2 linked regions of the Nonomuraea sp. NBC_00507 genome follow. Each later gene encodes a partner of the first gene's protein in a complex. Links are inferred from orthologs where the notes say so. Each region holds a gene or a part of one and is shown in the gene's direction. Other genes may lie near its edges.

Evidence for each region.
Region 2: sucB (region 1) and OHA25_RS20260 share a complex: the UniProt entries of both Escherichia coli proteins name them as parts of the 2-oxoglutarate dehydrogenase (OGDH) complex. The link is inferred for Nonomuraea sp. NBC_00507 from one-to-one orthologs.

Annotation. Positions count from the first base shown.
Region 1 is NZ_CP107853.1:9,726,809-9,734,791, forward strand. The notes cover bases 1-2,849. They hold sucB (2-oxoglutarate dehydrogenase, E2 component, dihydrolipoamide succinyltransferase), read left to right. Parts: upstream 1-604; coding sequence 605-2,095; downstream 2,096-2,849. Other genes in these bases: lpdA (dihydrolipoyl dehydrogenase), read left to right, coding at 1-565; OHA25_RS46885 (TIGR01777 family oxidoreductase), read left to right, coding at 2,197-2,849. In the rest of the region: more of OHA25_RS46885, read left to right, coding at 2,850-3,090; OHA25_RS46890 (peptidase E), read left to right, coding at 3,129-3,866; lipoyl(octanoyl) transferase LipB, read left to right, coding at 3,905-4,609; OHA25_RS46900 (M48 family metallopeptidase), read left to right, coding at 4,668-5,648; lipA (lipoyl synthase), read left to right, coding at 5,691-6,620; OHA25_RS46915 (beta-glucosidase family protein), read left to right, coding at 7,425-7,983. UniProt on the Escherichia coli protein: E2 component of the 2-oxoglutarate dehydrogenase (OGDH) complex which catalyzes the second step in the conversion of 2-oxoglutarate to succinyl-CoA and CO(2).
Region 2 is NZ_CP107853.1:4,057,657-4,064,983, reverse strand. Bases 1-4,198 are described here. They hold OHA25_RS20260 (multifunctional oxoglutarate decarboxylase/oxoglutarate dehydrogenase thiamine pyrophosphate-binding subunit/dihydrolipoyllysine-residue succinyltransferase subunit), read left to right. Parts: upstream 1-359; coding sequence 360-3,998; downstream 3,999-4,198. Other genes in these bases: OHA25_RS20255 (Fic family protein), read left to right, coding at 4,166-4,198; OHA25_RS20265 (B3/B4 domain-containing protein), read left to right, coding at 1-155. Outside these bases: more of OHA25_RS20255, read left to right, coding at 4,199-5,398; OHA25_RS20250 (DUF6104 family protein), read left to right, coding at 5,410-5,589; OHA25_RS20245 (DUF4097 family beta strand repeat-containing protein), read left to right, coding at 5,680-6,483; OHA25_RS20240 (PadR family transcriptional regulator), read left to right, coding at 6,480-7,220; OHA25_RS20235 (oxygenase MpaB family protein), read right to left, coding at 7,235-7,327. UniProt on the Escherichia coli protein: E1 component of the 2-oxoglutarate dehydrogenase (OGDH) complex which catalyzes the decarboxylation of 2-oxoglutarate, the first step in the conversion of 2-oxoglutarate to succinyl-CoA and CO(2).

The DNA of each region.
Region 1 (7,983 bases):
CATGGGCTTCGAGGAGCAGGGCATCGCCATCGAACGTGGCGCCGTCGTGGTCGACGAGCACTGCCGCACCTCCGTGCCGGGGATCTACGCCATCGGCGACCTCATCCCCACCCTGCAGCTGGCCCACGCCGGCTTCGCCGAGGGGATCATGGTGGCCGAGCACATCGCCGGGCTCAACCCGCCGCCCATCGACTACGCGGGCGTGCCCCGCATCACCTACTCCGACCCCGAGGTCTCCTCGGTGGGGATCACCTCGAAGCAGGCGGCCGAGCGCGGCATCGAGATCGTCGAGCAGGTCTACGACCTCGCCGGAAACCCCAAGAGCCAGATCCTCGGCACCTCGGGCGCGGTGAAGGTCATCGCCCAGAAGGACGGCCCCGTCGTCGGTGTCCACATGGTGGGCCGGCGCATCGGCGAGCTCGTCACGGAAGGCCAGCTGATCTACAACTGGGAGGCGCTGCCCGCAGAGGTCGCCCAGCTCATCCACGCACACCCGACCCAGTCCGAGGCCTTGGGTGAGGCGATGCTGGCCCTGGCCGGCAAGCCGTTGCACGTCCACAACTAGTCCTAGCCCTCGAGATCAGAACGCGAGAGAAGAATAACGATGCCGGTCTCCGTACAGATGCCCCAGCTCGGCGAGAGCGTGACCGAGGGCACCGTCACCCGTTGGCTGAAGAAGGAGGGCGAGCGCGTCGAGGCCGACGAGCCGCTCCTCGAAGTGTCGACCGACAAGGTCGACACCGAAATCCCGTCGCCGTCCGCGGGTGTGCTCACCAAGATCGTCGTGGCCGAGGACGAGACGGTCGAGGTCGGGGCCGAGCTCGCCGTCATCGACGAGAACGCCCAGCCGGGCGCCGCCGCCCCGGCTCCTGAGGCGGCGGCCCCCGCCCAGGCGCCCGCTCCGCCGCAGCCCGAGCCCGAGCCCGAGCCCGAGCCTGCCCCGGCGCCGGTCTCCTCGATCCCGCAGCCGGCCCCCGCTCAGCCGACGCCGCCGCCCGCCCCGGCGCCCGCCCCGGCCCCGCAGGCCGCTCCTCCGGCCCCGCAGGCCGCTCCCCCGGCGCAGCCGGCCGCCGAGCCGACCCCGCTGCCCTCGGGTGAGAGCCCCTACGTCACGCCGCTGGTGCGCAAGCTCGCCAACGAGCACGGCGTCGACCTCGACGCGATCAACGGCACCGGCGTGGGTGGCCGCATCCGCAAGCAGGACGTGCTCGAGGCGGCCAAGGCCCAGCGTGAGAAGGCCGCCGCGGCCGAGGCCGCGCCGGCACCCGCCGCCGTCCAGCCCGCTCCGGCCGCCGCCCCGGCTCCGGCCGCGCAGGCCGCCCCGGTCGCCGCGGTCGCCGCGGCGCCCGAGCCGGTGGCGGTCGACACCACGCTGCGGGGCCGCACGGAGAAGATGTCGCGACTGCGTCAGACCATCGCCAAGCGCATGGTCGAGTCGCTGCAGACCGCCGCGCAGCTCACCTCGGTCGTCGAGGTGGACGTCACCAAGATCGCGCGGCTGCGGGCGAAGGCGAAGGACGACTTCTTCCGCCGCGAGGGCGTGAAGCTGACCTTCACCCCCTTCTTCGCCATGGCGGCGGTCGAGGCGCTCAAGCAGCACCCGAAGCTCAACGCCACGATCAACAACGAGACCAACGAGGTGACCTACTTCGACGTGGAGAACCTCGGCGTCGCGGTGGACACCGAGCGCGGCCTGCTGGCGGCGGTCGTCAAGAACGCCGGCGACCTCAACCTGGCCGGTCTCGCCCGCAAGATCACCGACGTCGCCGAGCGCACCCGCAACAACCAGGTGACGCCCGACGAGCTCACCGGCGGCACGTTCACGCTGACCAACACCGGCAGCCGGGGCGCGCTGTTCGACACGCCGATCCTCAACCAGCCGCAGGTGGGCATGCTCGGCACCGGCGCCGTCGTGAAGCGGCCCGTGGTGGTCGACACGCCTGAGGGCGAGGTCATCGCGGTGCGGTCGATGGTCTACCTGGCGCTGACCTACGACCACCGCCTGGTGGACGGGGCGGACGCGGCGCGCTTCCTGACGACGATCAAGCGCCGTCTGGAGGAGGGCCGCTTCGAGGCCCAGCTCGGCCTCGCGTAAGGGGTTCAGGGAAAGGGCCGGGCGGGGTTCCGCCCGGCCCTTTCCCTGTGCCGGCCCGGTTCGCCGGGCGCATCCGCGGGTGGGCCGCGTAGGGTGAGCGTATGGCGATCATCGTGACGGGAGCGTCGGGGTTGCTCGGCACGTCGCTGGTGGCGGCGCTGCGGGCCGAGGGGCAAGAGGTCGTCAGGCTGGTGCGCCGGGAGCCGAGGAGCCCGGACGAGGCCTACTGGCAGCCCGCCGAGCAGGAGGTCGACCTTGCCGCGCTGGACGGCGCCGAGGCCGTCGTGCACCTGGCCGGGGCCTCGATCGGGGACAAGCGGTGGACGGCGGCGTACAAGCGGGAGCTGGTCGACAGCCGGGTGCGGAGCACCCGGGTGCTCGTGGACGCCCTGCGCGCGCTGTCCAGGCCACCCGAGGTGCTCCTGTCGGCCTCCGGAGTGGACTTCTACGGCGACACCGGCGACCGGGAGATCGACGAGAGCGAGGACCGGGGCACGGGGTTCCTGGCGGACCTGTGCGTGCAGTGGGAGGCCGAGGCGCGGCGGGCCAGCGAGGCGGGCATCAGGACCGTGCAGATGCGGTCCGGGCTTGCGCTGAGCCGGCGGGGCGGGGTGCTGGGCCGGGTGTTGCCGATCTTCAAGATGGGGCTGGGAGCGCCGCTGGGATCGGGAAAGCAGTACTGGTCGTGGATCTCCTTGAACGACTGGGTGGGAGCCGCACGACATGTCCTGAAAAATCGGGATGTGGCTGGGCCGGTCAACTTCACCTCGCCCTCCCCCGTCACCAACGCCGAGTTCACCCGTGCCATCGCAAAAGCCCTGGGCAGGAGCATGATGCCGATGCCGGTCCCGGCGTTCGCGCTGTCCATAGGGCTCGGTGAGTTCGCCCGCGAGGGGCTGCTGCCCAGCCACCGCGTCCTGCCGCGCACCCTGCTGGACAGCGGCTACGGCTTCGCCCATACCAGTCTCGGTGAGGCGCTGAGCGCCGTACTCTAGGGGCCGTTCATCCTTCTTTTCAGGTAGGAGATCATGACATGATCCGGTCAGGACAGTCGCACATCCTCGCGATCGGGGGTGGCTCGTTTCGCCCGAGTGCGCGTTACAGCTTCATCGAGGCGAGCGGCCTGCTGCGCTACGGGCTCGACCTGACCGGCCAGGACCGGCCCAAGCTCGGCCTGCTCGCCACCGCCACGGGCGATGCGTCGGACTGGCTGCTGAAGATGTACGGCGCGTTCGCGGGCTGGGACGTCGAGCTGAGCCACTTGACGGTGTTCCCGATGCCCAACGTGGCCGACCCCAAGGCGTGGATCCTGGAGCAGGACATGATCTACGTGAGCGGCGGCAGCGTGGCCAACCTCATGGCGTTGTGGCGGCTGCACGGCCTCGACGAGGCGTTCGAGGAGGCCTGGCGGTCCGGGGTGGTGCTCACGGGGCAGAGCGCCGGCGCCCTGTGCTGGCACGTGGGCGGCAACACCGACTCCTTCGGCCCCGAGCTGCGGCCCTGGTCCGACGGGCTCGCGCTGCTGCCCTACTCGTGCGGCGTCCACTACGACTCCGACCCGCAGCGGCGCCCGCTGCTGCACGCGTCGGTGGCCAGCGGCGAGCTGCCCGCCGGCTTCGCCGCCGACGAGGGCGTCGGCCTCCACTACGTGGGCACGGAGTTCATCCAGGCGGTGTCCGTCGAGCCCGGCGGCTCCGCCTACCGGCTGGAGCACGACGGGGCGGCGGGCATCAAGGAGTTGAGGATCGAGCCTCGTCTGCTCACACCCTGAATTACCCTTCAAGGGTGAGGGAACGGCACAATAGGCTCATGCGCCCCGGAGCTCGCACCCACGGGGACGATCCCCACGCACTGGCCATCGTCCGTCTCGGCGTCGACGTCCCCTACGAGCAGGCCTGGTCGCTGCAGCGCTGGGTGCACGGCAAGCGCGTGGCGGGCGAGCTGCCCGACACCGTACTGATCCTCGAGCACGCGCCCGTCTACACCGCGGGAAAGCGCACCGCCCCGCAGGAGCGCCCGTCCGACGGCACCCCGGTCATCGACGTCGATCGCGGCGGCCGGCTCACCTGGCACGGTCCCGGGCAGCTCGTCGCCTATCCGATCGTCGGCGGCGTCACGGACGTGATCACGTACGCCTGCCGCCTGGAGGAGACGATGATCCAGGTGTGCGCCGACTTCGGCGTCACCGCCCGGCGGGTGCCGGGCAGGGGCGGCGTGTGGGCGAAGGGCGATCCGAACCTGGGGCTGCCGGATCGCCAGCTCGGCGCGGTCGGCATCCGCGTCTCGCGCGGCGTCACCATGCACGGCTTCGCGCTCAACTGCGCCAACGACCCTCGCTGGTTCAACCGCATCGCGCCGTGCGGGCTGCCCGACGTGGGCGTCTCCTCGCTGTCGGCGGAGACCGGCCGGCGCATCGTGGTCGAAGAGGTCCTGCCGATCGCGGAGAAGCGGCTGGCCGAGGCGCTCGGCATGGAGGCGTTCGAGCTGCACGAAGAGGACCTCCTCCGGAGGTAACCGGATCGGCATTTAATAGCGTCGAAAACCGGGATATCACCGGCTTACCATCACCCGTGTGAAGCGCCTCCTGGCTCTCCTTCTCGCGCTCCTCGTGCACCTGATGACGCTGGCGTTCCTCGTGCTGGGCGCGTGGACCATCCTGGCGCACGCGGATTCACTGCTCGCGTGGCTGCTCGGCGGGCTGTGCCTGGCCATCGGCTGGGTGCTGCGGCCACGCCTGGCCCGGCTGCCCGCCGACGCCGAGACGCTCGAGCACGACTCGGCCCCTGAGCTGTACGCCGTCGCCGAGCGCGTGGCGGACCGGGTCGGCGTGACGCGGCCGCGCAAGATCGCGATCAGAGACCTGGCCGCCGAGACCGGCTACGACCGGGTGGGCCTGGCACGTACGCCGGTGCTGGTCGTGGGGCTGCCGCTGTGGCTGGCCCTGCCGCCCAGGCAGCGGGTGACGCTGCTGGCGAGCGCGTACGCCCGCGTGCCGACCGGTGAGGAGCTCATCGTGGGTGGCGCGCTGGACACGCTGGAGGCCTGGCGGGACGCCCTGATGGAGGCCGGGCCGCTGCGGGTCAGGGAAGAGGCGCACACCACGATCACCGCCGCCTCCCTGGGCGTCGCCGACCAGCCGGGGACCGCGTACGAGGTGGCGGGGTTCTTCGGCCGCCTGCTCGGCCGGGTGCTCGGCGCTCCCGTGCTGCTGATGCGGTACGCGCTCAGCCGGCTGGCCCGCGCCGGCGAGCCCCGTACCAGGGAACGGCGGCAGGCGCTGACGCGGCGGGTCGCCTCCGCGGCGGAGCAGGCGGAGCTGGAGGAGCTGCGGTCCGGCGGCTACCTGGCGCCGATGCAGGCGGCGGCGCTGCGCGGCGAAAACGCGGCGTCGATCAGGCAGGCTGCGCTGGCCAGGTCCCGGCTCACCGCCGACGGCGTGCTCGCCGCGGCCCCGCACTGCGATCTGCTCGGCACGCGCGCGTCCGAGCGCATCGACGACGAGCTCCAGACCTATTACGCCCGGGCGATCCGCGGCTTCGGTCTCATCTCGTGACCCTCGACCGGGCCGGCTCACCGGGAGACGTAAGCTGAGGACGTGACCGTTGCTCCTGAAGGCCGAAAGCTCCTCCGCCTGGAGGTGCGCAACGCCGAAACCCCTATCGAGCGCAAGCCCCCATGGATCAAGACCAAGCTCAAGACGGGCCCCGAATACACCGAGCTGAAATCGCTCGTGCGCCGCGAGGGCCTGCACACGGTCTGTGAAGAGGCGGGCTGTCCCAATATCTACGAGTGCTGGGAAGACCGCGAGGCGACCTTCCTCATCGGCGGCGACCAGTGCACGCGCCGCTGCGACTTCTGCCAGATCGACACGGGCAAGCCGAAGGAGTACGACCGCGACGAGCCGCGCCGGGTCGCCGAGTCCGTCCAGCAGATGGGCTTGAAGTACGCGACCGTGACCGGCGTGGCCCGCGACGACCTGCCCGACGGCGGGGCCTGGCTCTACGCCGAGACCGCCCGCCAGATCCACGCCCTGCTGCCCGGCTGCGGCGTCGAGCTGCTGGTGCCCGACTTCAACGGCAACCGCGAGCAGCTGGAGGAGGTCTTCTCCAGCAAGCCGGAGGTGTTCGCGCACAACGTGGAGACTGTGCCGCGGATCTTCAAGCGCATCCGTCCCGCGTTCCGCTACGACCGATCCCTCAACGTGATCACCATGGCCCGCGAGGCCGGGCTGGTCACCAAGTCCAACCTGATCCTGGGCATGGGCGAGACCCGCGAGGAGATCGTCGAGGCCATGCGCGACCTGCACGCGGCCGGCACCGACCTGCTGACCATCACGCAATACCTGCGGCCGACGCCCCGCCACCACCCGGTGGAGCGGTGGGTGAAGCCGGAGGAGTTCGTCGAGCTGCAGGCCGAGGCCGAGGCGATCGGGTTCGCCGGCGTCCTGTCCGGGCCGCTGGTCCGCTCGTCCTACCGGGCGGGCAAGCTCTACAAGCAGGCCATCGAGGCGCGCCAGACCGCTTGAGGCCAGCTGAGGACAGCCCCGGGCGCGCTCGCCCGGGGCTCTTTCGCTTTCGCGTGCTGGGGCGCGTCGTTACCATGGCCGGGGGCATCCGACGGAGGGCGACGGGGCATGGCCGTACTGATCCGCACCAGTGATGTTCCCGCAAGCGCCGCCACGACGCCTGGCGGAGCATCGTGTGCGACACGCTCGGCCCCCTCGACTTACGCATCGATCCGGAAGCGCCGTTGCGGGGCGAGATCGAGATGGGGCGGCTCGGCGCCGTGGGCGTCGGCCGGATACTTACGTCCACGCCGCACAGCGTGCACCGCACCGCCGGGCTGATCCACCGTGACAATCCCGACCTCTACCGGGTGGTGCTGGCCCTTTCTGGCAGCCCGCGCCTGGCCCAGGACGAGCGGTACACGCAGCTGAGCCGGGGCGAGTTCGCGATCTACGACTTCACTCGGCCGTACGAACTGGCCTATGACAGCGCCGTGCGGCTGGCCGTGTTCAGCGTCCCGCACGACCTGCTGGCCCTGCCCGCCGGCTCGGTCGCCGCGCTCACCGCGTTGCCCATCAGCGCCGACTGCGGCGCGGGCGCGCCGGCCGTGCCGCTGCTGCTGCGCGTGCACGCCTTCATCGAGCAGCGCCTGGGCGAGATCGACCTGGACCCGGGCGCGATCGCGGCCGCGCACCACATCTCCGCGCGCGCACGATGTGGCGGTCGAGGCGCTGGTGCCCGAATTGCTGGAGTTCTTCGCACTTTAGGTAACGCTAAGGTAACAAACCTATCGAGTGGTTGGTTTTCTGGTGAACACTGGGCGGGTGGACTTCGACGAACTGATCACCCGCCTGGACCTCACCACCAAGATCGGACTGCTCACCGGGGCGGACATGTGGTCGCTCCCGCCGGTTCCCGAGATCGGCCTGGACCGGCTCGTCATGAGCGACGGACCCATCGGCGTGCGCGGGGAGCAGTGGAGTTCCGCCGACCCGTCGATCGCGCTGCCGAGCCCGACCGCGCTCGCCGCGACCTGGGACCTGGACCTGGTCAGGCGGGCCGGGCGGCTGCTCGCCCAGGAGGCCCGGCGCAAGGGGGTGCACGTGCTGCTCGCCCCCACGCTCAACCTGCACCGTTCGCCGCTCGGTGGGCGGCATTTCGAGTGCTTCTCGGAGGATGCGTACCTGACGGGTGAACTCGGCGCGGCGTACGTCGAGGGCGTGCAGGAGGGCGGCGTGGCCACCACGCCCAAGCACTTCGTGGCCAACGACTTCGAGACCGACCGGTTCACTGTGGACGTCCGTGTGGGTGAGCAGGCGCTGCGGGAGGTGTACCTGCGGCCGTTCGAGCGCGTGGTGCGGGCGGGCGCCTGGGGCGTCATGA
Region 2 (7,327 bases), 5.7 Mb from region 1 along the record:
CCGAGGAGACCACGAACGCGATCTTCCTGCTGGAGCGGCTGGAGCCGATGTCGGTGGAGGAGCTCAAGGAGGCCGGCGAGGAACTCGCCGATCTTCTGTCCCAGTTGTCCCCTGAGGTGCGGATCGCTAGCAGACTTCTGTCCAGTGGGAAATAAACCCGATGTCCTAGTGTTGATACCAAACAGCAACAAACGCGGCACCACCTGGATTGACGAGGGGGTCGTGACCTCTTTGCGCGGTCTTGAGAGGATCGTGCGAGGCGGCACGGGCTCCCGGGCGCATGCTGCCAGTCCGGGCGAGTAGCCTTGGACAGGTTCTCTAACATCAACGCCGATCTGCGGAAGAGGGCGATTTCCGCCGTGTCGTCTGAGTCGTCGCGGGCAAACCCGCTGGCAAGCTTTGGACAGAACGAGTGGCTTGTCGACGAGCTCTATCAGAAGTACCTCCAGGACCCCGAGTCGGTCGACAAGGCCTGGTGGAACTTCTTCGCTGACTACAACCCTGATTACGGACCGGGCCGTACCCCGGTCAAAGAAGCGGCGAACGGCACTGTGACCGCCCCCGCTCCCACCCCGGCGCCCCCCAAGGCGCCACCGGCGGCCGAGAAGCCGAAGCAGCCTGCCACTCCGGTCCCCAAGGACGCCGAAGAGGTCAAGCTGCGCGGCGCCGCGGCCCGCACGGCGGCCAACATGGACCTGTCGCTGTCGGTCCCGACCGCGACGAGTGTGCGAGCCATCCCGGCGAAGCTGCTCATCGACAACCGCATTGTGATCAACAATCACCTCAAGCGGGGTCGTGGCGGCAAGGTCTCCTTCACGCACCTGATCGGCTTCGCGATCGTCAAGGCGCTGAAGGCCATGCCGGAGATGAACTACTCCTTCGCGGAGGTCGACGGCAAGCCGACGCTGGTCAAGCCCGCGCACGTGGGCTTCGGCCTGGCGATCGACGTGCAGAAGAGCAACGGCGAGCGCCAGCTCCTCGTGCCCTCGATCAAGGGCGCCGAGGAGATGGACTTCCGGCAGTTCTGGATGGCCTACGAGGACGTCGTCCGCAAGGCCCGCGCGGGCAAGCTGGGCGTCGACGACTTCGCCGGCACCACGATCTCGCTGACCAACCCGGGCACCATTGGCACGGTGCACTCGGTGCCGCGTCTGATGCCGGGCCAGGGCACGATCATCGGCGTCGGCGCGATGGAATACCCGGCCGAATACCAGGGCGCCTCGCCCGACACGCTGTCGCGGCTGGCCGTCTCCAAGGTCATGACGCTGACCAGCACCTACGACCACCGGATCATCCAGGGCGCCCAGTCGGGCGACTTCCTGCGCCAGATCCACCGGTTGCTGCTCGGCGAGGACGGCTTCTACGACGAGATCTTCGAGGCGCTGCGGATCCCCTACGAGCCGGTCCGCTGGGTCCAGGACATCTCCGCCACCCACGACGACGACGTGGCCAAGTCCGCCCGCGTGATCGAGCTGATCCACGCCTACCGGGTGCGCGGCCACCTCATGGCCGAGACCGACCCGCTGGAATACAAGCAGCGCAAGCACCCCGACCTCGACATCCAGTCGCACGGCCTGACGCTGTGGGACCTGGAGCGCGAGTTCGCCACCGGCGGCTTCGGCGGCAAGCCGCTGATGAAGCTGCGTGACATCCTGGGCGTGCTGCGTGACTCCTACTGCCGCACGGTCGGCATCGAGTACATGCACATCCAGAACCCGGAAGAGCGGGCCTGGATCCAGGCGCGGGTGGAGAAGGCGCACAAGTCGCCCGAGCGTGACGAGCAGCTCAACATCCTGTCGCGGCTCAACACCGCCGAGGCGTTCGAGACGTTCCTCCAGACCAAGTTCGTCGGTCAGAAGCGCTTCTCGCTGGAGGGCGGCGAGTCCCTGATCCCGCTGCTCGACTCGGTGATCAGCGACGCCGCCGACGAGGGCCTCGACGAGGTCGTCATGGGCATGGCCCACCGCGGCCGCCTCAACGTGCTGGCCAACATCGTGGGCAAGTCCTACGCCCAGATCTTCGGCGAGTTCGAGGGCAACATCGACCCGCGCACCGCGCACGGCTCCGGTGACGTGAAGTATCACCTCGGCGCGACCGGCGAGTTCACCTCGCCGAGCGGCAACACGATCTCCGCGTCCGTGGTCGCCAACCCCTCCCACCTGGAGGCGGTCGACCCGGTGCTCGAGGGCGTCGTCCGCGCCAAGCAGGACCTCATCGAGCGTGGTGAGGAGGGCTTCACCGTCCTGCCCGTGCTCATCCACGGCGACGCGGCCTTCGCCGGCCAGGGCGTCGTGGCCGAGACGCTCAACCTGTCGCAGCTGCGCGGCTACCGCACCGGCGGCACCGTGCACGTGGTGGTCAACAACCAGGTCGGCTTCACGACCTCGCCCGCCTCGTCCCGCTCGTCGGTCTACGCCACCGACGTGGCGCGGATGATCCAGGCGCCGATCTTCCACGTCAACGGCGACGACCCCGAGCAGGTGGTCCGCGTGGGCCGGCTGGCCTACGAATACCGCCAGGCGTTCCGCAAGGACGTGGTCATCGACCTGATCTGCTACCGCCGCCGCGGCCACAACGAGGGCGACAACCCCGCCTTCACCCAGCCGCTGATGTACGACCTCATCGACGCCAAGCGCTCGACCCGCAAGCTCTACACCGAGGCGCTGATCGGCCGGGGCGACATCACGGTCGAGGAGGCCGAGTCCGCGCTGCGCGACTACCAGGCCAAGCTGGAGCAGGCGTTCACCGAGGTCCGCGAGGCGGCCAAGAAGCCGGCGGAGGCGGCCGCGATGCGGGTGCCGCCGACCGAGGTCGTCAAGTGGTCGCACGACGACACGCCGACCGCGATCAGTGACGAGACGCTCAAGCGCATCGTCGACACCCAGCTCAACCTGCCCGACGGCTTCACGCCGCACCCGCGCCTGGCGCCGGTGCTGCAGCGCCGCGGCCAGATGGTCGAGCAGGACGCGATCGACTGGGCGATGGGCGAGACGCTGGCGTTCGGCTCGCTGCTGATGGACGGCCACCCGGTGCGGCTGGTCGGCCAGGACTCGCGGCGCGGCACGTTCACCCAGCGCCACGCGGTGCTGGTGGACCGGATGACCGGCGCCGACCACACCCCGCTGAAGGCGTTCAACCAGGGCACCACGAAGCTCTACGTCTACGACTCGCTGCTCAGCGAGTTCGCGGCGCTCGGCTTCGAATACGGCTACAGCGTCGTCCGCCCGGACGCCCTGGTCCTCTGGGAGGCGCAGTTCGGCGACTTCGTCAACGGCGCCCAGACGATCATCGACGAGTTCATCTCGTCGGGCGAGCAGAAGTGGGGGCAGAAGTCCTCGGTCGTGCTGCTGTTGCCGCACGGCTTCGAGGGTCAGGGCCCCGACCACTCCTCGGCCCGCATCGAGCGGTTCCTGCAGGTCTGCGCGCTCGACAACATGACGGTCGCGCAGCCCACCACGCCGGCCAACTACTTCCACCTGCTGCGCTGGCAGGTGGAGTCCAACCGGCACAAGCCGCTGGTGGTCTTCACACCGAAGTGGCTGCTGCGCCACAAGGCGGCCACCTCCAAGGCGTCCGACTTCACCTCGGGCACCTTCCAGCCGGTCCTCGGCGACACCACCGTCGACCCGGCCAAGGTGACCAAGGTCGTCCTCACCTCCGGCAAGCTCTACTACGAGCTGGCCGCGCAGCGTGACAAGACGGGCCGCGACGACGTCGCCCTCGTCCGGCTGGAGCGGCTCTACCCGTTCCCGGCGGAGGAGCTGCAGGCCGAGCTGGGCCGCTATGGCGCGCAGGTGGAGCTGATCTGGGCCCAGGACGAGCCGGCCAACATGGGGCCGTGGCCCTACCTGACGCTGAAGCTGGCCGAGGACCCGCAGACGCTGGGCGGCCGGCCGGTGCGGCGGGTGTCGCGCACGCCCAACAGCTCGCCGGCGACGGGCTCGCACCACGGCCACGACACCGAGCTGGAGGAGATCCTCCACCAGGTCTACGGCTGACGATCCAGCCAGCCAACTGCTAAATTGGCAGTTGTTAGCAGCTAATTAGCAGCTAACAACTGCCAATTTTAGTAGGTGGTCCGTTGCGCCAACCTCAGAAACCGCCACCGTGGCGGGAGCTATGGCTTGAAGCCGACAGTCTCTGGCTGCTGTCAGCAGTCGATTCCATGGAGCGCTACCTGCCCTGGGACGAGGTTCGCCGTCGCACGCCGCCGGCCGGTCTGACGCACAAGCAGTGGTGGCTCGGCCTCAAGATGGCACGGCTCGGCATGCGACGGGATCTCCCTCTGGCGGACTCGGCCGGCGCGCCCTTCACCTACGCACTGCCGGATGAGGTGCTACGGGGCCTGGAGGCGCTCAACCGCGACCTGAGCGGCCGGATCGGCACGCCGGAGCCCGTTGCCAACCCGCTGACCCGCGACCGCTATCTCATCAGCTCACTGATCGAAGAGGCCATCACGTCCAGCCAGCTCGAAGGTGCCGCGACCACGTACATGGTGGCCAAGGACATGCTGCGCAGTGGCCGCAAGCCGCAGACGGTCGACGAGCTCATGATCCGCAACAACTACCTCGTCATGCGCCGCATCGGCGAGCTGCGCAACGAGCCCCTGACGCCTGCTCTCATCTGCGACATCCAGCGCATGGTCACCGAAGGCACCCTGCACAACCCGGCCGCCGCGGGCCGCTTCCAGCTGCCGGGCGAGAAACGCGTCGTGGTCGCCGACACCTACGGCGAGATCCTGCACGAGCCTCCCCCCGCCGAGGAACTGCCTGAGCGGATTCAACGATTGTGCGACTTCGCCAACGGCAACTCGCACACCACGTACGTGCCTCCGGTGATCAGGGCTGTGGCAGTGCATTTCATGCTGGCCTACGACCATCCGTTCGAGGACGGCAACGGGAGGACGGCACGCGCGCTGTTCTACTGGTCGATGCTCAATCAGGGCTATTGGCTCACCGAGTTCATCTCGATCTCCCGGATCCTGAAGAACTCACCCGCCCGCTACGGCCGCAGCTTCCTGCACGTCGAGCAGGACGAGAACGACCTCACCTACTTCGTCATCCACCAGCTCGACGTCCTACGCCGTGCCATCGACGACCTGCATGCCTACCTCGACAAAAAGATCGCCGAGACCCGCGAGGTCCAGGCCTATCTGGCCCGTGCCCGCAAGGGGGCCTTCAACGCCCGGCAGATCGCCCTTCTGGCGCATGCCGCGGACCATCCCAGCGCCGAGTACACCGTGGCTTCCCACGCCGCCGGCCACCAAATCGTGCTCCAGACGGCCAGAACCGACCTGCGCGAGCTGGAGCACCGCGGGCTACTCACTAAAGTCAGACGAGGGCGCGCCGATGCCTGGATACCGGTCGGCGACCTGGCGTCACGGCTGCGTACGGACTGAATGGGAGCATGATGTACTTCACCGATCGGGGGATCGAGGAACTCGTCGAACGGCGGGGTGAGGAAGAGGTCAGCCTGCTGTGGCTGGGTGAGCGGCTGCGCGAGTTCGTGGACCTCAACCCCGAGTTCGAGATCCCGGTCGAGCGCCTGGCCACGTGGCTGGCGCGGCTCGACGACGAGGACGACGAGTAACCCCGCGATAGACGCGATACATCTTGAGTTTTGGCTAGACGCGACATATCGTGTCTTACATAGGGATGTGTCGCCAGGAGGGCGGGGATCATGCAGCAGTGGACGATCGAGGCACCGGAACAGCTGACGTTCGGCCCAGTGGAGTCGCTCGACGTGCGGATCGTCGCCGGGCGGCTGGACGTGCTGGCCAGCGAGGGCCCGCCCACTCTCGAGGTCGCCGAGTTCGAGTCGGCCTCGCCGCTGATGGTGACCTATGACGAGGACGCCAAGGAGCTCATCGTCGCGTACAAGGACCTCACCTGGGACGGCCTGCTCGGCTGGCTGCGGCGCGACCGGCGCAGGACGGTCCTGACGATCACCGTGCCGAAGGGCTGCAGCGTCAACGCAGGCGTGGTGTCCGCGCCCGCCGTGGTGGCCGGGTTCGAGAAGATGACCCAGGTGAGGAGCGTGAGCGCGGAGATCGTGCTGGACGGGGTCAGCGGCGACGTCAGCGCCACGACCGTCTCGGGCGCGGTCGAAAGCCGGGCGATGGCCGGCGATCTGGCGTTCAAGAGCGTCTCAGGAGATCTGACCGTGGCCGACGGCACGCCGCGCCGGCTGCGGGCGAACACCGTCTCCGGCCGCATCACCGCGGATCTCGCGCTGCAACCCACGGGTCATGTCACGCTCAACAGCGTCTCCGGTGACATCCTGGTCAGACTGCCAGAGAACGCGGACGCGGACGTCAGGGTGCGTTCCACGTCCGGCAGGCTAGTGAGCACGTTCGAGGAATTGTCCACCATGAGCAGCCCAGGCACGAAAACGATGTCGGGGCGGCTGGGCGGCGGCATGGCCTCGGTGTCGGCGATCACGGTCTCCGGTGAGGTCACGCTGCTCAAGGGAGAGAAGGAATGAGCCCTGTATTCGGTCACGGCCGGCTCCGGCTGTACCTGCTCAAGCTGCTGGAGGAGAGCCCGCGCCACGGTTACGAGGTGATCAGGCTGCTCCAGGACCGCTTCCTCGGCGTCTACTCGCCCTCCCCCGGCACGATCTACCCACGCCTGGCCCGCCTGGAGGAGGAGGGCCTGGTGACGCATGAGGTGGTCGAGGGCAAGAAGGTGTTCTCGATCACCGACAAGGGCCGCGACGAGCTGAACGCCCGCCTCGACGAGCTCGACGACCTGGAACAGGAGATCTCCGCCTCGGTTCGCGACATCGCCCGCGAGGTCAAGGAGGACGTCCGCGACACGGTCAGGTCCCTGCGCGACGAGCTGACGCGGATGGCCAAGGACGTGCGCACCGGCGCCAAAGAGGACGACAGGCGGCTCAGGCAGCAGCAGAAGGAGGACCTCAAGCGGCTGCGGGAGCAGCAGAAGCGGCAGTGGACGGAGCACGCCTACCAGTGGCAGGGGCAGGGTGAGCGGCTGGCCGGCGAGTGGCGCAGGATCTGGACGGAGGTCTGGGCCACGCTCGGCGGCGAGGCGCCCAGCCGCGCCGATCTCGATGCCGAGCTGGGCGAGCTGCTGGCCGACTTCGTCGCCCAGGCCCGGCAGGAGGCCTCGCAGGCCCGGCTGACGCCGGAGATGCTGGCCGAGCTGCGTCAGACGCTCGACGACGCCGGCCGCCGCATCCGCGACATCCTCGAGCCCTGACCTGATCTCGCGCGCTACGCGGAGCGGAGCTGGCGCTCGAGGCGGCGGGAGATCCGTGCGGCCTTGCGCGCGTGGTAGGCGATCGGCATGTAACGCAGGCGTTCGGG